Regions from separate parts of the Halomonas salsilacus genome, predicted to be linked through region 3. Evidence: predicted binding sites of a transcription regulator. Region 3 holds the regulator's gene; each other region holds the start of a gene.
The links. Region 3 encodes PhoB, which activates phosphate uptake and scavenging genes when phosphate is short. Its sites were predicted from a motif close to TGTCATANNNNTGTCANA; they were not measured.
Positions count from the first base shown of each region.

Region 1: ACR80S_RS06380 (ABC transporter permease subunit) is a predicted target of PhoB. The motif match lies at 1,899-1,916, and genes of this name have one in related genera.
Region 2: phnD (phosphate/phosphite/phosphonate ABC transporter substrate-binding protein) is a predicted target of PhoB. The motif match lies at 4,756-4,773, and genes of this name have one in related genera.

Region 1 covers NZ_JBPKAQ010000003.1:181,701-188,059, forward strand. Annotated here, with positions in the region: gene ACR80S_RS06380 (ABC transporter permease subunit) at 1-1,836, opposite strand, end outside; gene ACR80S_RS06385 (PstS family phosphate ABC transporter substrate-binding protein) at 1,977-2,933, opposite strand; gene ACR80S_RS06390 (sulfite exporter TauE/SafE family protein) at 3,093-3,851, opposite strand; gene ACR80S_RS06395 (Bcr/CflA family multidrug efflux MFS transporter) at 3,844-5,028, opposite strand; gene tal (transaldolase) at 5,156-6,094, shown strand; gene ACR80S_RS06405 (STAS domain-containing protein) at 6,124-6,359, opposite strand, start outside.
Region 2 covers NZ_JBPKAQ010000004.1:267,711-274,069, reverse strand. Annotated here, with positions in the region: gene ACR80S_RS08450 (methionine ABC transporter permease) at 1-184, shown strand, start outside; gene ACR80S_RS08445 (MetQ/NlpA family ABC transporter substrate-binding protein) at 276-1,070, shown strand; gene ACR80S_RS08440 (GAF domain-containing protein) at 1,130-1,597, shown strand; tRNA gene ACR80S_RS08435 (tRNA-Val) at 1,651-1,727, opposite strand; tRNA gene ACR80S_RS08430 (tRNA-Val) at 1,748-1,824, opposite strand; gene glpK (glycerol kinase GlpK) at 1,904-3,391, opposite strand; gene ACR80S_RS08420 (DeoR/GlpR family transcriptional regulator) at 3,562-4,323, shown strand; gene ACR80S_RS08415 (hypothetical protein) at 4,511-4,648, shown strand; gene phnD (phosphate/phosphite/phosphonate ABC transporter substrate-binding protein) at 4,895-5,917, shown strand; gene phnC (phosphonate ABC transporter ATP-binding protein) at 5,985-6,359, shown strand, end outside.
Region 3 covers NZ_JBPKAQ010000005.1:23,095-29,453, reverse strand. Annotated here, with positions in the region: gene cysZ (sulfate transporter CysZ) at 12-743, shown strand; gene phoR (phosphate regulon sensor histidine kinase PhoR) at 729-2,045, opposite strand; gene phoB (phosphate regulon transcriptional regulator PhoB) at 2,047-2,736, opposite strand; gene ACR80S_RS08850 (energy transducer TonB) at 2,900-3,712, opposite strand; gene ACR80S_RS08845 (ExbD/TolR family protein) at 3,709-4,119, opposite strand; gene ACR80S_RS08840 (MotA/TolQ/ExbB proton channel family protein) at 4,088-4,648, opposite strand; gene ACR80S_RS08835 (MotA/TolQ/ExbB proton channel family protein) at 4,654-6,003, opposite strand; gene ACR80S_RS08830 (DUF3450 domain-containing protein) at 6,000-6,359, opposite strand, start outside.

The sequences.
Region 1 (6,359 bases), on a different contig from region 3:
CACCAAAGCGTTGCGCTGGTCGTAGGTGAAGCCATTATCGGTCAGCCACTGTCGCATGCTGCCATCGAAGAACATGATCTCCACATAGGGGCTCGCCGTGACACAGGCCCAGCCGATGAAGATGATGATCGGCATCAGCAGCACTGCCTCCCAACCGTCGGGCACCCGGGTGCGCAAGCGCTCGGGCAGTAAACTCCACAGATAGGCAAAGACCAGCATGGCGATGGGCATCAGGATCAGGATGCTGAACACTGCCGGCAACCGGTTCTCGACGAAGGGAGCGAGCCACAGGCCGGCCAGGAAGCCGAGAATGACCGTGGGCAGCGCCTCCATCACCTCGATGGTGGGCTTCACCTTGCCGCGCAGCTTCGGCGACATGAAGTAGGCGGTGTAGATGGCCCCCATCAGTGCCAGCGGCGTGGCAAACAGCATCGCGTAAAACGCCGCCTTCAAGGTGCCCAGGGTCAGGGGCATAAGGCTCATCTTCGGCTCGTACTCATCGCCGCCGGCGGTGGACTGCCACACATAGCGAGGCTCGCTGCTGCCCTCATACCAGACCTTCTGCCACAGGGAGGAGAAGGAGATACCGGGGTGTGCATTATTGACGCTGGCCACCTGTAGCTGATGGTTCTCGTCGGCAATCAGCGCCATCGAGTTAACCGGCGAGATGGCGATACGCGCCAGGGGGCCTTCGGTCATCGTCCCATCGAAGACGTCAGCCCCCGCCGTGGCGTGGTGAATGCCCATATTCCCAAGCTCATCACCCACCAAAAAGCCCCGCCGCATGTGCTCCGGTGCGATATGGGTGATCGGGGCCTCATAGCGGGCGAAGTCACGAACATGGGCCAGGTCATACTGGTTCTGGGCATCGCGGACGGGAAAGTACTGACGTACTTGACCGTCGGAGGTGCCGGCGATGATCGATACCGTGCCATTGAGATAGGCCATCTCAGACACGTAGCCGTTATCAGTGACCTGAACGGCGCCGAGGTAACGGGGATTGCTGAGATTGCCAATATTGTAGTGATGGATGTAGCCCGCATCGTCGGAGACGTAGAGGTGACGGTAGCGGTTGTCGATCAGGATCTGACGGGCGCGACCCTCAAAGCCGGGCAGCTCGGCCGTGGTCTGCTCCACGGTCACCGCGCCGGTCATGATGTTCTCCTGGCGATCGAAGGAGGTCACCATCAAGGTGCCGTCTTCGAGCTCGGCGGCGGCATAGGTACCGCGATCACTGAGTTGCAAGCCCAGCACCTGGATGGCACGTCCCTCCTCGTCCAGGGTCAGGGGTTCCTCACCGAGGGGAAACTTCAGCTCGGGCTCGATGTGGCGCAGGTTATCCGGGTAGGTGATCGCGTAGTCCACCTGGCCGAGGCTGATGGCCCCGTTATCGTAGCCGTAGGCGAAGGCCCCCGTGGTAGCGAAGGCGGTCGCGAAAGCTGTGCGCGTCGCGCCATCGGGCCGAGGCATCTCGAACGACGAACGCAAGCCCCCCCCCTCCAGGTCGAAGAAGGTGATGCGCCCCGTGTCGGTGAAACTCGCCCCCAGGGTGTCGTAGCGATCGATGGTCAGGTGTTCGAGTGACTCGCCGCTTTCCATTCCGGGAATGGCATAGGTCTGCTCGGTCGATACCTGGGCCGACTTGAAGAGCGGCATGACCTCGGAGAAGAGGTAGACGAAGATCATCCCGAGGGCGATCACGACCCCGATGCCGGCGGCACCAATACCGTACCGGGAAATGTTGTCCTTCAGCGTGCGCTTGCGCCGCAGGCGCTCACGCTGCTCAGGGGTGGGCAGCAGCGATCTGCCTTGACCCGACGTGGGGCGTTGGGACATGTCATTCATGGCGGATGGGCAATCCCGTCAGGTGGAAAGATACGCAGAGGGTAATCAGGGACCGTGACAGCTATGTGACAGTCCCTGAAATAAGAAAGGGGCGCCTGAGCGCCCCGGATACAGCCTTTACTAGTTGCTGATTAGTCGAGACCCAACTCGCCGCGCACGCGGCTGGCCACGGTCTCGGGCAGCGGGATGTAGCCGTCGCGGGCGGTTACTTCCTGACCCTGCTTGGAGAGCACCATCTTCAGGAACTCGGCCTGCTGCGGGGCCAGATCCTCGTTGGGGTGCTTGTTCACGTAGACGAACAGGAAGCGCGCCAACGGGTAATTCTCGTTATCCACCTCGAAGGCTTCTTCGCCCTCGTCGCGGGCCACCGGCACGGCGCGGACCTGGGAGGTGATGTAGCCGATGCCGGAGTAGCCGATGCCGTTGATCGACTCGCTTACGCCCTGCACCACCGAGGCGGAACCCGGCTGCTCGTTGATGGAGTCCTTGAAGTCACCGCCGCACAGGGCATTCTCGGCGAAGAAGCCGTAGGTGCCGGAGACAGCGTTACGACTGTAAAGGGTCATGTCACGGTTTGACCAACTGCCTTCCAGGCCCAACTGACCCCAGCGGGTGATATCTTCCGGGTAGCCGCAGCGTCGAGTGTCGGAGAAGATCGCGTCGACCTGCGGTACGGTGATGCTTTCCAGGGGGTTATCCTGGTTGACGTAGATGGCCAGGGCATCGATGGCCACCGGCACCATGGTGGGCGGATAGCCGTGGCGATCCTCGAAGGCCTGCACTTCGGATGTACGCATCTCACGGCTCATTGGGCCGAACTGGGAGGTGCCCTCGGTCAGGGCGGTGGGGGCGGTGCTGGAACCAGCGCCCTGGATCTGGATGTTGATGTTCGGATAGAAGCCCGCGAACTCCTCGGCCCAGAGGGTCATCAGGTTGTTCAGGGTGTCGGAACCGATGCTGGTCATGTTGCCGGAGATGCCACTGGCACGCTCATAGGTCGGCAGGTTGGGATCGACGCGTTCCGCCATAGCGGCAGTGCTGACGAAAGAGGCACCGATAACGGCGGCAGCGATGAGCTTGAATTTCATCTTGGTCTCCAGGTGTCGTGCGGCTGTGCCACAGCGTTGAGGACTCGATCCGCAATCCGTGGATCGATGGGGGCGACTATAGGGAGACCGCATGACACTTCGGTGACATGGCGCGCCGAGTTGATGAATATTGTGTGACAGCACGACCTGGGCGCACCGTCAGAACAGCAGCCCCAGCGCCGCCAGGGTGCAGAGGGCCAGCGAGACCCCCTGAAGCAGGCGGCGGTCGAGGCGATGGGCGACGCGGCTGGCCAGCCAGCTGCCGGCCAGCACCCCCGGGGTGAAGGTCAGCGCCATGCCGAAGTGCCAGGGCCGGATCAGCCCCGCCAGGGCCAGGGTGACCAGCGTCATCAGCGCCGTGACCACGAAGAAGGCCGAGAGGGTGCCGCGCAGCCGATCCGGCGAGAAGCCGTGTAGCAGCAGCACCAGGGGCGGGCCGCTCAGCGCAGCCACAGTGCCGAGGATCCCCGAGAAAACCCCAGCGCCGAACAGAGTGGCGCGGTTGACCGGCAGGCGGAAGCGGAACAGGGTCACCGCCACGGCGAACAGCACACTGCCGGCGATCAGCTTTTCCAGCACCGCCATGGGCGTGGCGATCAACAGCCACAGCCCCAGGGCATTGCCGGGGACCCGACCCACCAGGGCCATGCCGATCTCGGCCAGGCGCACCTCGCGCCAGTAGTGGCGCAGGGTGGTCAGTGCCACCGTGAAGCCGAACAGCACCAGAATCACCGGCACCAACCGCGGCTCCAGCATCAGCAGCAGCGGCGCCCCCACTACGGCCAGGCCAAAGCCGGTGGCGCGCTGCACGAAGGCGCCCAGCGCCAGCACGGCGGCACACCAGAGCCAGATCGCGGGGCTCATGTCGAGCCAAGTCCCGGGGATCATGTCCAGCCAGGCCAGCAGCGCTTCAGGCATGGCCAGGGCGGCCCGCCAGCAAACGCAGCCCCAGGTTGCCGATCAACGCCGCGCCCAGCATGGTGCCCACCATGGGCCAGGCGCTGTCTACTTCGAAGGCCCCCACCAGCACACCAGCCAGCGCGCCGCAGGAGAACTGGATGCTGCCCTGCAGGGCCGCTGCGGTGGCGCTCATGTGGTGGAAGTGGTCGAGCAGCGCGGAGATGGCATTGGGCGCCACCAGGCCGATGGTGCCGGCGAACACCATGATCAGCGGCACCATGGTCCACAGCGACTCCAGCCCGCTGGCCACTACAAGCACCAATCCCAGCGCCGCGCCCAGTTGGATGGCCAGACCCAGGCGCAGGTTCTGATGGGGGCTGCGCCACCTCAGCAGGCGGATATTGAGGCGGTTGGAGGCCGCCATGGCGATCACGTTGACCCCGAATACCAGCGGATAGAGGTCGGGGCCCAGCCCGAAGTGCTCCAGATAGAGGAAGGGCGAGGCGGTGATGAAGGCAAACAAGCCGGCAAACGACATGGAGGCGGCGCACACATAGCCCATGGCCTCGCGGTGGCGCAGCACGCTGGCATAGTTGGCCAGCACCTGCCGCGGCGAAGCGACGGGCGACCCCGGGGCCCGAGTCTCCGGCAGGCGGGTGCCCAGCAGCCACATCAGGAAGGCGGCATAGACTGCCAGGAAAATGAAGATCAGCCACCACTCGCCCAGATAGAGCAGGCCGCTGCCCACCACTGGTGCGACCAGCGGGGCCATCAGCATGATGATCGCCATGGTCGACATCACCTTGGCCGCCTCGCGCCCGCTGAAGCAGTCGCGCACGATGGCTGCCGAGTTGACCACCGTGGCGCCTCCCCCCAGGGCCTGGACGAAACGCCAGGCCAGCAGTTCGGGCAGCGAGCTCACCGTGGTGATGGCCAGGCTCGCCAGCAGGAAGACCACCAGGCCGCCAAGCAGCACCGGCTTGCGGCCGATGCGATCCGAGAGCGGACCGAACAGCAGTTGGCCCAGGGCGAAGCCGGCCAGGAAGGCGGAGAGCGAGAGCTCGGTATGGTGGATACTGGCGCCCACGGCATCGGCCAGGGCCGCCATGGCGGGCAGGTAGGCGTCGATGGCGAAGGGGGCCAGGGCGGTGTTGGCGGCCACCAGCAGCGCCACGCGTCGGGCGTCGAGGGTCAAGGAGGCTCCTGAACATGCATAGATAGGCGGCTAATAATAGCCTATTGTCACCTTACCTGCCGGTCCCTGTTCCCTGTCATACTGGCTTGATAGAGTGTCTTCCCCCTTTCCACGAGGAGCCCAGCCCATGGCCGATGACCTGCTTTCGCAACTCCGACAGATGACCACCGTGGTCGCCGATACCGGCGACATCGACGCCATCCGTCTATTCAAGCCCACCGACGCCACCACCAACCCCTCACTGATCCTCCAGGCCGCCCAACTGGAGGAGCGTCGCGAACGGCTGGGCGAGATCGCCCGCCAGGCCGCGGATATCGACGACGCCCTGGATGCCGTGGCCGTGGAGATCGGCAGCGAGATCAGCTCCCTGGTGCCGGGTTACATCTCCACCGAGGTGAGCGCCCGGCTCTCCTTCGACACCGACGCCACCCTGGCACGGGCCCGCTCACTGATCGAGCGCTATGGTCGTCACGGGGTCGGACCGGAGCGCATCCTGATCAAGGTCGCCGCCACCTGGGAGGGTATCCGCGCCGCTCAGCAGCTCGAGCGTGAAGGCATCCACACCAACCTGACCCTGCTGTTCGGCTTCGCCCAGGCCCAGGCCTGCGCCGACGCCGGGGTGACCCTGGTCTCGCCCTTCGTAGGTCGCATCCTCGACTGGCACAAGGCGCAGTCACCGGATGCCGACTTCAGCGGCGACAACGACCCCGGCGTCCAGTCGGTGAAGCGCATCTACGAGCACTACAAGGGGCACGGCTACGACACCATCGTGATGGGGGCGAGCTTTCGCAACAGTGGCGAGATCCTGGCACTGGCAGGCTGTGACCGGCTGACCATCTCCCCTGCTCTGCTCGGCGAGCTGGCCGAGGCCAACGGCACCCTGGCGCGCCGACTCTCTCCCCAGGATGCCGAGACTCGGGCCCCTGAGCCGCTGCACGAGGCCGACTACCGCTGGCACATGAACGAGGATGCCATGGCCACCGAGAAGCTGGCCGAGGGCATCCGCAAGTTCATGGAGGATCAGCGCAAGCTGGAGGCGCTGCTGGGCGAGCTGCGACGGGGCTGAAGAAACGCCGCGGGGCGTGACCCCGCGGATCAATGATGGTGGGGGTCGGCCTCCTGGGCCTCGAGCATCTCCACCAGGGGCTGGAACTCCTCCCGGTTGTGCTCGTTCATGCGCATCAGGATGCGATGGGCCTCGAGAATGCGCCGGCGAGTCTCCTCCAGGTCGCAGGGGATCTCCGGCAGGTCACACAGCTCACAGACTTCGGTGATGGGCGCCTCCACCTGGGTGAAATAGCGGGCAAAGCCCATCACATCCAGCATGCGCT
Region 2 (6,359 bases), on a different contig from region 3:
GGTGAGCTATTCGGCCATGGCCGGCGCCGTGGGTGGCGGGGGCCTCGGCGATCTGGGCATCCGTTACGGTTACAACCGCTTCAACCCCACCATCATGCTGATCACCGTGGCAATACTCGTGGTCATGGTGCAGGGCTTCCAGAGCCTGGGGGACTATCTGGTGCGCAAGAGCGATCACAAGTAGGGGAAGCCTTGCTCCGCAAATAGCAAAAAGCTATTTAAACTATTTTTTTTATTCCGTTATTATTACAGCAACACCACAGGAGATCCGTTCCATGCGCAAGACCCTGATCCACACCCTGCTCGCCTCCAGCCTCGCCCTGGGTGCCACCACCGCGATGGCCGACGAGCATTCCATCAAGGTTGGTACCGTGGCCGGCCCGGAGACCGACGTGATGCAGGTCGCCGCCGAGATCGCCCTGCGCGAGTACGGCCTGACGGTCGAGATCATCGAGTTCACCGACTACGTGACCCCCAATGCCGCCCTGGCCGACGGCAGCCTGGACGCCAATGCCTACCAGCACGAGCCCTACCTGCAGGCCATGGTCAACGACCGCGGCTACGACCTCGCCATCGCCGGGCTCACCTTCGTCTACCCGATCGGCGCCTACTCAGGGAAGTACGCAAGCGTCGACGAGCTGCCCGATCGCGCCCAGATCGCCCTGCCCAACGACCCCTCCAATGAGGGACGCTCGCTGATCCTGATGCACAACGAGGGCCTGATCCTGCTCGACGACCCGGAGAACCTCGAGGCCACTCCGCTCAACGTGGTGGAGAATCCGCGAAACTTCCGCTTCCGCGAGATCGAGGCCGCCCAGCTGCCCCGCGTGCTGCCTGACGTGGACATGGCCTTCATCAACAACACCTTCGCCCAGCCCGCCGGCCTCAGCCTGGACGACGCCCTGATCAAGGAGGGGCCGGAATCGCCCTACGTCAACCTGATCGCCGTGCGGGGTGGCGACCAGGAGCGCGAGGAGATCCAGCAGCTGGTGCGCGCCTACCAGACCGAGGCAGTGAAGGCCAAGGCGGCCGAGTTGTTTGGGCCGGCAGCAGTGCCCGGCTGGGAGTAAGTCCTTCTCAAGCAGTCTGGGCCGGCCATAGCGCCGGCCCTCTCGTTTCTGGAGACATCATGACACCCGACTACACCCTGCTCGCCCGCCAACTCGAGGCGCTGCTCGACACCCGCGACTGGCTGACCAACAGCGCCCAGACCTGCGCCTTCCTGATGCAGGAGCTCCCGGAGCTCAACTGGGCCGGCTTCTACCTGCATCGAAAGCCCCAGACGCTCTGCCTTGGGCCCTTCCAGGGCAAGCCGGCCTGCCACCCCATCCCCTTCGCCAAGGGAGTGTGCGGTGCGGCGGCGCGCACCCTCACCACCCAGCGAATCGACGATGTCCACGCCGTGGCCGACCATATCGCCTGCGACGCGGCCTCCCGTGCCGAGCTGGTCGTCCCCATCGTCGTGGAGGACCACCTGTGGGGCGTGCTCGACCTGGACAGCCCCGTGATGGGACGCTTCAGCGAGCAGGACCAGGCCGGCATCGAGACGCTGGTCGGCGTGTTCATGACGCGCACCGACCTCATGGCGAGGCCGTAACGGACGCCCACAGCAAGTCGCCCCGCAGCAGGGCTGCGGGGTGACTCGAAATCTGGTAGGACCAGGCGGATTTGAACCGCCGACCTCCACGATGTCAACGTGGCGCTCTAACCAACTGAGCTATGGTCCTGCTGTGACGTGATGCGAGGCTGGTAGGACCAGGCGGATTTGAACCGCCGACCTCCACGATGTCAACGTGGCGCTCTAACCAACTGAGCTATGGTCCTGCTACAGCGTCGATTACCGGCGCACATCGCCCCGGCAACGGATGCACATCATACCCATCGGGCCGGATTTTGCAAGCCTTCAGCGATCACTCTTGACCCGCTCCACGGCCTCTTGCCAGCCGCGGTAGAGCCGCTCACGCTCCGCCTCGGGCATATGCGGCGTGAAGCGACGCTCGCACTGCCAGAGCTCGGCGATCTCGTCGAGGTCGCGGTACCAGCCCAGGCGCAGCCCGGCCAGATAGGCGGCCCCCAGGGCGGTGGTCTCCAGCACCGTGGGCCGGTCCACGGCCAACCCCAGCATGTCGGCGAGGAACTGCATCACCCAGTTGTTGGCCACCATGCCACCATCGACGCGCAGGGTGTCGGGCTCCGCGGCCATGTCGTCGCTCATGCAGGCCTGAAGGTCGCGGGTCTGGTAGCAGACCGCCTGCAGCCCCGCCGCCACGATCTCGGCGATGCCGGTATCCCGGGTCAGGCCGAAGATGGCGCCTCGCGCCTTGGGATCCCAGTGCGGTGCGCCGAGCCCGGTGAAGGCGGGCACCAGGTAGACACTGTGGCCGCTGCGCATGTTGCGGGCCAGCGCCTCGGTCTCGGCGGCGTCGGCGAACAGCTGCAGGCCGTCTCGCAGCCACTGCACCGTGGCACCGGCCACGAAGATGCTCCCCTCCATGGCGTAGGTGGTCCTACCACCGATGCGGTAGCCCACGGTGGTCAGCAGCCGATTGCGCGACAGCTCGGCCTTGTCGCCGGTGTTGACGATCATGAAGCAGCCGGTTCCGTAGGTGCTCTTGCCCATGCCCGGTGAGAAGCAGGCCTGGCCCACCAGGGCCGCCTGCTGGTCACCGGCCACCCCGGCGATGGGCAACTCGGCGCCGAGCCACTCGGCATCCACCACGCCGAAGTCGTCGCTGGAGTCCTTCACCTCGGGCAGCAGCGACTCGGGAACCCCGAACAGCTCGAGCAGTACCGGGTCCCAGCGCTGTTCATGGATGTTGAACAGCGCCGTGCGCGAGGCATTGGTGGCGTCGGTGGCATGCACCTTGCCTCCCGTGAGGCGCCAGATCAGGAAGGTATCCACGGTACCGAAGGCGAGATCGCCGCGCTCGGCTCGCTCCCTGGCCCCCTCCACGTGGTCGAGGATCCAGGCGAGCTTGGTGGCCGAGAAGTAGGGATCGAGGAGCAGGCCCGTCCGTGCCTGGACTTCCTCCAGATGCCCGGCCTCGCGCAGCGCCTGGCAGGCATCCGCGGTACGCCGGTCCTGCCAGACGATGGCGTTGTAGAGCGGCTCCCCGGTCTCGCGGTCCCACACCAGGGTAGTCTCGCGCTGGTTAGTGATGCCCACCCCGATGACGGCGTTGAGCCCTACGCCAGCGCGCTCGATGGCCTCGCGACAGGTGGTCAGCACGGTGGACCAGAGGGACGCCGGATCATGCTCGACCCAGCCGTCGCTCGGGAAGATCTGGGGGAACTCCCGCTGCGCTGAGGCGATGTTGTGACCTTCTCGATCGAAGAGGATGGCGCGCGAACTGGTGGTGCCCTGGTCAATGGCAAGCAGATAGTCGGCCATGGAGGCTCCTGTCGTTTATCGTTGTAATGTCGATCAAATGTTCGTTTTTGATCACCAAGAGTACTGCAGCGTGTTCGAAATGCTCTACCACCTTGGTCGGACACCACTCTGGAAGCGGCTGCCGGACGCGGCAATCATCGCCTACAATGGCATGATCACAAGGAGCCAGCATGAACCAGCCACAGCGACAGGAAGCCATCGTCGGCCTGGTGCGTCGCCAGGGCTATGCCAGCATCGAACAGCTGACCGAGCATTTTGCGGTCACCCCCCAGACAATTCGCCGCGACCTCAATGCCCTGGCCGGGGAGGGCCTGATCCGCCGCGTCCACGGCGGCGCCGGCCTGGAATCGAGCACGGTCAACACCGCCTATAGCACCCGCAAGACCCTTAACCTCGACGCCAAGCAGCGGATCGCGGCGCTACTGGCCAGGCAGGTTCCAGACGGCTCCTCGCTGTTCATCAACATCGGGACCAGCAACGAGGTGGTAGCTGAGGCCCTGCTGGAGCACCGCGACCTCGAGGTGATCACCAACAACCTCAACGTGGCCGCTATCCTCCAACACAAGGAGGACTTTAACGTGATCATCGCCGGCGGCCAGGTGCGATCACGGGACGGCGGGATCATCGGCGAGGCTACCATCGACTTCATCAACCAGTTCAAGGTCGACTACGGCATCATCGGCATCAGCGGCATCGACGAGGATGGCTCATTGCTGGAGTTCGACTACCAGGAGGTTCGTGTCGCCCAGGCGATCATCCGCAATTCCCGGCAGGTCTATCTCGCCGCCGATCACTCCAAGTTCCATCGCAACCCCTCGGTGCGCCAGGGCAACATCGCCCAGATCGACGCGCTGTTTACCGACCGCCGCCCGCCCCAGGCCATCTGCCAGCTGATGGCCAGTCATGACGTGACGATGCATATCGCCGACTGACCCTTTAACGGCCTCGCTGACGGGGCCCGATGCACCTGCCCACAGCTCACACGGCCGAACCGGATAAATCGACTGTTCGGACGCTCGATGTCGCCTCTTGATGTTCGCTTGTGAATTCAATATGTTCGATTTCAATCATCACGTGGCGACGGCCCCTGCAGGATGAGCGACATTGGCGGAGCGGGACATGACGACGACACCACAGCCAGGGCTTCTCGATCTCTTCGTGATCGGCGGCGGCATCAACGGCGCGGGCATCGCCAGCGATTACCTGGCGGCGACCGGAGCGGCGCCGACCGGGGACGCCGCGACGACGTCGGCGTGAGACGGCCAGCGATGGCAGTGCCGCGACCTGGGTGGCCCCCTTCGAGGCGCTGCCGAGAACAGGCCGGCGCATGGCGTGAGGCGACCTGACCAGTCGGGTAAAGTGATTGACATCGATTCGTCACAAAACCTAGATTGAAGAGCAATCTTTCGAATGCACTCACCACCGGGTGGGGCATGTCGAGTTTCGAGCATCGCCCTGTCGACTCAACCGCAAGACTCAACAACAACAATCCAGAGGCACGCCATGCAAATCGTCTCCGTGAAGTCAACAAATGCGTCACCCGTCGCATCAAGAAGATTCCCCCTCACTGCCCTGGCGGCCTCCGCCCTGTTGCCGCTGTCGATGCTGATGGCTGCGCCTGCGCTGGCCGACTGCCCCCGCGGCGATCTGGACGCCATCTTCTGCGACGAGGACGGTGACATGGTTGCCGACCTGCCCGCCGACGAGTCCGAGTGGGCCAATCCCGACACCCTGATCTTCGCTTATACGCCGGTGGAAGACCCGGCCATCTACTCGGACATCTGGCAGCCCTTCATCAACCACCTCGAGGAGGTGACCGAACGCGACGTGCGCTTCTTCGCCGTGCAGTCCAACGCCGCCCAGGTCGAGGCCATGCGCAGCGGTCGCCTGCACATCGCCGGTTTCTCCACGGGACCGACGCCCTTCGCCGTCAACCTGGCCGGCGCCGTGCCCTTTGCGCTGATGGGCTCCGACGATGGCCAGTTCGGCTACACCCTGCAGGTCTATACCCACGTCGATTCCGGCATCGACGAACTCACCGACCTCGCCGGCAAGCGGGTGGCCCACACCTCGCCAACCTCCAACTCCGGCAACCTGGCCCCGCGAGCCCTCTTCCCCGAACTCGGCATCGTCCCCGACGAGGACTACGAGGTGGTCTACTCCGGCAGCCACGACCAGTCGATGCTGGGCGTGGTGGCGCGGGACTACGACGCGGCCCCGGTAGCCTCCGAGGTGGTCGAGCGCATGGCGGCCCGCGGCCTCTATGACGAGGAGGACGTCAAGATCATCTACGAGACCGACGCCTTCCCCACCACCTCCTACAACTACGCCCACAACCTGCATCCCGACCTGGTCGAGAAGATCAAGGAGGCCTTCTTCAGCTTCGATTTCGTCGGCACGGCCCTCGGCGACGAATTCGAGGGGGTCGAGAAGTTTGTCCCGATCAACTACAGGGACAATTGGCAGGTCATCCGCACCATACAGGCGGCCAACGACGTTCGCTATACCCGCGACAACCTCGAGTGACCTCTGTCGCTGCCCCCGCACACCCGGGGGCAGCGCCGCTTGCGAATCGTCATGGCGAGGTGGATGAATGCTGGAAATCTCGAAGCTGGTCAAGCGCTACGGTCATGACGAGCCCGTCCTCCAGGGGCTGGATCTGGTCGTGGAAGACAACAGCGTGGTCTCCATCGTCGGGGCCTCCGGGGCCGGCAAGAGCACCATGCTGCGCTGTATCAATCGCCTGGTGGAGCCCACCTCTGGCTCGATTCGGCTCAACGGCACCGAGCTGGTGACGCTCAAGGGCTCGGCGTTACGCCGCGCCCGCCGCAAGATCGGCATGGTCTTCCAGGGCTTCAACCTGATCGACAGGCTCACGGTGATGGAGAACGTGCTGGCCGGCCGGCTCGGCTACGTGAACCTCTACCAGGCCATCTCCCGTCGCTATCCCCGCGAGGATATCGAGCGG
Region 3 (6,359 bases):
AAGGAATCACCATGCTCGATGCCGTGACCGCCCTGACCCGGGGTACCCGCCTGGCCTACTCCCCTGGCCTGCGCCGCTATGTCTTCGCGCCCATCGTCGTCAATCTGCTGGTCTACATCGTCGTACTGCGCGTGGTGTTGGCCAACTTCGGCGGCTGGCTGGAGGGCTGGATGGCGCTGGTGCCCGAGTGGCTTGCCTGGCTGGAGTGGCTGATCTGGCCGCTGTTCGTGATCAGCCTGGTGATCATCGTCTTCTTCACCTTCACCCTGGTGACCCACCTGATCGCCGCGCCCTTCTACGGCTTCCTGGCGGCCAGGGTGGAGGTGGCGGCGACCGGGCGCCCCCCCCTGGACGATCGCGGTTTCATGAAGACGGCGGTGGATGCCCTGGGGCGCGAGCTGGTCAAGCTGGCCTATATCGCGCCCCGGGCCCTGCTGCTGCTGGTGGTGAGCTGGATTCCCGGCCTCAACCTCCTCGCCCCGCTGCTCTGGGCACTGTTCTCCGCGTGGGTGATGGCCATCGCCTACCTGGACTATCCCATGGACAATAACAAGGTGAGCTTCGCCGACATGCGAAGGCGCCTGCGCGCCCGCTGGTGGCAGAGCCTCACCTTCGGTGGCTGCGTGACCCTGGTGACCTGGATCCCGCTGGCCAACCTCTTTCTGCTGCCGGGTGCCGTTTCCGCGGCGGTGCTGATGTGGAACCAGCACTACCGGGAGCTGGCGGTCTCAGCGCCCCGCTGAGGCCTTCTCGGCGGTCTCAGCCCTGAGTCGCTCGGCGGGAAACAGGCAGCGGAAGCGGGCGCCCCGGCCGGGGTGGGAGTCGATCTCCAGGCGGGCGTCGTGGCGCAGCAGCACGTGCTTGACGATGGCCAGGCCGAGCCCTGTGCCGCCAGTGGCGGCGCTGCGCCCCTTGTCGACCCGATAGAAGCGCTCGGTGAGCCGTGGCAGGTGCACCGGGTCGATGCCCATGCCGTTATCCTCCACCTCCAGGCTGGCGCCGTCTCCCCTGGGTAGCCAGCGCAGTACGATACGGCTGCCCTCGGGGGTGTAGCGCACCGCGTTGAAGGCCAGGTTGGAGAGGGCGCTGCGGATCTCCTGTTCGCTGCCGAGCAGCGCCTTGGGCTCCACCAGTTCCACCTCGATGGTGTGGCGGCCGGCGGAGAGTGCCGTGGCGTCGCGGTGCACGCTCGCCAGCAGGGTATCCATGGCCAGGGGAGCGTGGTCCTGGCCGCCTCGGTCGATCTCCAACCGCGACAGCAGCAGCAGATCGCTCACCAGGTTCTGCATGCGGCTGGTCTGCTCCTGCATCCGGGGCAGCCCCCGGGCGAAGCGCTGCGGCAGCTGGTCGGCGTAGGTGGCGTAGGTCTCGAGGTAGCCGGCCAGCACGGTGAGGGGGGTCCGCAGCTCGTGGGAGACATTGGCCACGAAGTCGCGGCGCATCTCCTCCAGGCGGTGCAGGCGGGTGATGTCGCGAGCCATCAGCAGCCGCTCATCGTCGCCGTAGAGGGTGATCTGGAACTGCAGCACCATCTGCTCGTCGATGGGCGAGGGCAGGGTCAACGGTTCGCGGTAGTCGCGGGCGTGGAAATAGTCGATGAAGCGTGGGTCGCGCAGCAGGTTGGTGATGTGGTGGCCGCGATCATGGGCGGTGCGCAGTCCCAGCATGCGTTCCGCGGCGCTGTTCCACCACTCCAGGTCACCGTGGCGGTCGAGCATCACCACGCTGTCGCGCATCGCCTCGGAGGACTCCTGGATGCGCTTGATGATGCCCAGCAGCCGCTCCTGGGTGTGGCGCTGCCCCTTCTGGTAGCGGTAGAGGCGGTCGAACAGCTCGCCCCACACGCCCGTGGTGGCAGGCGGAGCGTCCTGGGGCGTGAGGGTCAGCCAGCGGTGGAGGCGGTAGAGCTGGCGCAGATGAAAGGCCAGACAAGCGGCCAGGCCGACGGCCAGACCCTCCCAGGTATGGGAAACCAGCCAGCCGATCAGCAGGCCACTGCCGGCCAGCAGGATGAAACGCCACAGTTCCCGCTTCCAGAGGCCCACGTCAGCCCTTGGCGGAGAACCGGTAGCCGGTGCCACGCACCGTCTGTACCAGGTGCTGGTGACGGTCACCCAGCGCCTTGCGCAGGCGACGGATATGGACGTCCACGGTGCGCTCCTCCACGTAGACATTGCCCCCCCAGACCTGATCCAGCAACTGGCTGCGGGTGTAGGCGCGTTCCTGGTGGGTCATGAAGAACTGCAGCAGGCGATACTCGGTGGGGCCCATCTCCACGGCCTTGCCGCTGGCGCTGACCCGGTGGCTTACCGGGTCGAGAAGCAGGCCGTCCACCTCCACGGCCTCCTCGATGCCCTGGGGCGTGGCGCGTCGCAGCACCGCCTTGAGGCGGGCGACCAACTCGCGGGGCGAGAAGGGCTTGGTAATGTAGTCGTCGGCACCGGCCTCGAGTCCCTGGATCTTGTTGTCCTCCTCGCCCTTGGCGGTGAGCATGATGATCGGCAGCTCGGCGGTGGTCGGTTCGCGCTTCAGGCGGCGGGCCAGTTCGATGCCGCTGGTGCCCGGCATCATCCAGTCAAGCAGCACCAGGTCGGGCTGGTGGTCGACGATCATGGCGTGGGCGTCCTGGGCGCTGTCCGCCTCGAGCACGCGGTAGTCGGCCATCTCCAGTGCCACCGCGATCATCTCGCGGATCGGCGCCTCATCATCGACGATCAGAACGGTCTTGGCGGTCATCCGGAAGCCTCGGAGCAGTGATGAATCGATGACGATATCACCACGTCAGTATGACACTCGCATGACAATCACGCCTGGCGACCGCGGCAGGGGGCGTGCCCAGACATGGGCGAGACGCCCGAGAGGCAGCCAGTCCTCCCCACTATCGGTCCATGACATGGGATCACCTCAACTGGAATTCCAGATGCTGAAAGGCGCGCCGTCGTCCCTCGGCCGGCTCGAAGCGCCAGCGCGCCACGGCACGCAGAGCGGCCTCATCGAAGACATCGGGAGGCTGGGAAGCGGTCACTCGCAGGCTTTGCGGGTCGACGCCGCCATCGGCCAGGATCAGGAACTCCAGCGTTACGTGACCCTCGATGCGCCGGCGCCGGGCCCGTGCCGGATACTCGGGTGGGACCAGGTGGGTCGGTGCCAGTGCTCCGACATCCACGGGTCCGCGGCCGGCCGACTCGGTCGACCCGGTATCGGCTTGGCTGACAGCCGATGAGGAGGCTGATGCGATGGGTGAGGCCGTCGTGGAAGGAGCCTCTCTTGCCGGCTCTGGCGCTGACTCGGCGGGGGGGGCGACAGGGTCGGGTGGTGACGGTAGGTCAGGCTCCGGTGCTGGCTCCGGCGCTGGCTCCGGCGCTGGCTCCGGCGCTGGCTCCGGCGCTGGCTCCGGCTCCGGCGCTGGCTCCGGCGCTGGCTCCGGCACTGGCTCCGGCACTGGCTCCGGCGCGGGCTCGGGCACTGGCTCCGGTGTGGGCTCCGGTATCGCCTCGGCGAGCTCCGGCAGCATGGTATCCAACGCGAGGGTGTCGGCGGGTGCCGGCGCTGGCTCCTCCGCCGTGACAGGCGTCTCGACGATGCTCAGCCTGATGGGCTCGTCGGCCGCATCATGACCCGCCTCTTGAGGCGACACGATCAGCGCCAGTAGCCAGAACAGCAGCAGTGCCATGAGCGTGCCGGCCAGCGCCGCGGTGAGTCCGCGAATCACGGTTCTCTCCGGGTTGCGGCCACCGCAATCTCCTCGATCCCGGCCTCGCGGATACGGTCCATCACCTCGATCAGCAGGCCCGTGGTGGTCTCGCGATCCGCCTGGATTACTACCCCGCCGTCATCGCTGATCAGGGCAGCGACGCGTTCGCCCACCCGATGGGCGTCGACCGCCTGGCCATCCAGCCAGACGGCGCCGTCACGGGTAATCGCCACCAGCAGTTGAGTCTCCAGCTGGGGGGTGGCGGCACTGGACTCCGGGCGCTGTATCTCGACACCGCTCTCCTTGATGAAGCTGGTGGTGACGATGAAGAAGATCAACATGATGAAGACCACGTCCAGCATCGGGGTCAGATTGATCTCACTGGCATCCCCCTCAAGGGGACCGGGACGACGGCGCTTGCGCATGCCTATCCTCCAGGGCCTTGGCCAGTTGGTCGTGCAGCCATTGGTCTTCGCGCCGAATGACCTGTTCGAGACGGCTGATGAACAGCAGGCCCACCACGGCGACGGCCATGCCGGCCAGCGTCGGGAGCGTCGCCCGGGCGACACCGTCGGCCATGGCCCGAGCCTGGCTGGTGTCGCTCAGTGCCAGGCTGTCGAAAACGGTGATCATGCCGGTCACGGTACCCAACAGCCCCAGCAGCGGGCAGAGCGCTACCAGCAGCTTGAGCCAGGGTAACGGGCGTCTAAGCCGATTGATCAGCGCCTGTGTCCACACCTCACGCAGGGTCAGGGCGCTCCAGCTGTGGTGATCGGGGTGTGCTACCCAGCGGTTGATCAGCCGCCTTCGGGCGCGCTGATAGGTAATGTGGAAGAACAGCCCCCGCTCCAGGGCCAGGCTGAACAGCAGCGCTGCCACCATGGCGATGATGACCAGCAGGGCGCCGCCCGCCTCCATCAGCTGTTCCAGGGGCTCGATCCACGGCGGTTTCATGGTGATCAACCCCTTGTGGCGGCGCCGGGAGCGGCGTGCTCTTCGAGTCGTTGGGCCAATGCTGCCGTGGCGCGCCCTTCCACCACACCGGTCAGCTGTCGACTTCGCGCCACCAGGGCGGTATGGGCGAACAGCAGCGGCACGGCGGTCATCAGCCCAAGTACGGTAGTGACCAGCGCCTGGCTGATGCCGCCGGCCATCAGCTGGGGATCGCCGGTCCCATGGAAGGTGATCGCCTGGAAGGTGGCGATCATGCCGGTCACAGTCCCCAGCAGCCCCAGCAGGGGGGCGACCGCGGCGGTCAGCTTGACCAGTGACTGGCCACGTTCCAGTCTCGGCAGTTCAGCGAGCACCGCTTCATCGAGGCGCGCCTCCAGTGCCTCGGGTACCGGGTCATCCGGCAAGGATTGGAAGCGCGTCAGCACGCGACCCAGGGGGTTGTCAGTGCGCAGCTGGTCGAGGTGGCGTCGTTGGCGACGCATCTTCCCGCTCACCTTGAGGAGGTAGGCGTACTGGGTCAGCGCCACCAGTAGCCCCAGGCTTCCCAGGCCCACCACCACATAGCCCACGCCCCCCCCCTGATGGAAGCGCTCCACCAGGGTGGGACGCTGAGCCAGCGCCTCGATGACCTGCCCGCCGGTGGGGTCCACCATCAGGGTCGCGTCTTCGCCGGCCTGGAAGGCCAGCAGGCTCTGCGCCACTCGGCGAGGGGTCCGTTCCAGGGTGGCCAGGGTGCCCTCTCCGGCGCCATGCCGAAGCAGGGCGCCATCGCTAAAGGCCGCCAGATCCCCCAGGCGAACAACCTCGCGGGGGGCGAGGGCTCCACTGCCATCGGCCACCGGGGCGGTGAAGCGCACAATGCGCCCGCTTTCGGCGGTCACCGCCATCAGCGCATCAGCGAAGGTTTCCAGATGCTCCCGGGTCAGGGTCTCGACATCGTCGAGCCGTGGCGGCGGCGAGGCGCCGCCTGCCGTCACCCAGCGTCCGGCCAGCACATTGCGCAATTCGCCGCTGTGCCTGGCCAGCACGCCGAGCGCCGCCGCCAACTCACCGTCCTGCTCGTCATGGCGCCGAGCCAGGATGGCACGACGCTCGGTCAACTCGGCGTCACGAACCTGCAGGGCCGCGTGCCGAGCCTGCGCCAGGGCATTGGCCTCCCGGGCCTCGGCCAGGGCAGTCTCCAGGGCCTGGGTGTCATCGAGCAGTGCCTGCAGGCGTGCCACGTCGCGCGCTTCGGCGGCCAGACGTTCGGCGCGCAACGTGTCGAGGGGGTTACCCTGGGCCCAGGCAAGACCCGTCAGGAGCAGCAACAGAGTGCCGAGCAGAAGCCTGTACCAGCCGGCCGAGAGCATCATGGCTGGACCTCTTGGTCCCATGTCCGTTGGGAGACCAGGTCACGGGACATCGGCAGGCGAAGCAGCTGGGGCGTGCGCTGGTCGCGGGCGATCAACAGGCCACGCTGAACCTCACGGCGTTCTTCCTCATCGAGGGCTGCCCAGCGCGACTCCCCGGCGCGCCATACCCCCCCTGCGCGGCCATCCAAGGTCAGGTAGTAGAGCGCGACCCGGCCGAGACGGAGGAATTCCACCTCGCGGCGCGTGTCGCCCGCCTCGAGATAGCCCCGCCAGGTATCGAACTCGCGTCCGTAGTCGAACTCGGCGCGCCAGGCGGCGAAGATCCGCTCCAGTCGCTTATCGATGGGCATGTCTCG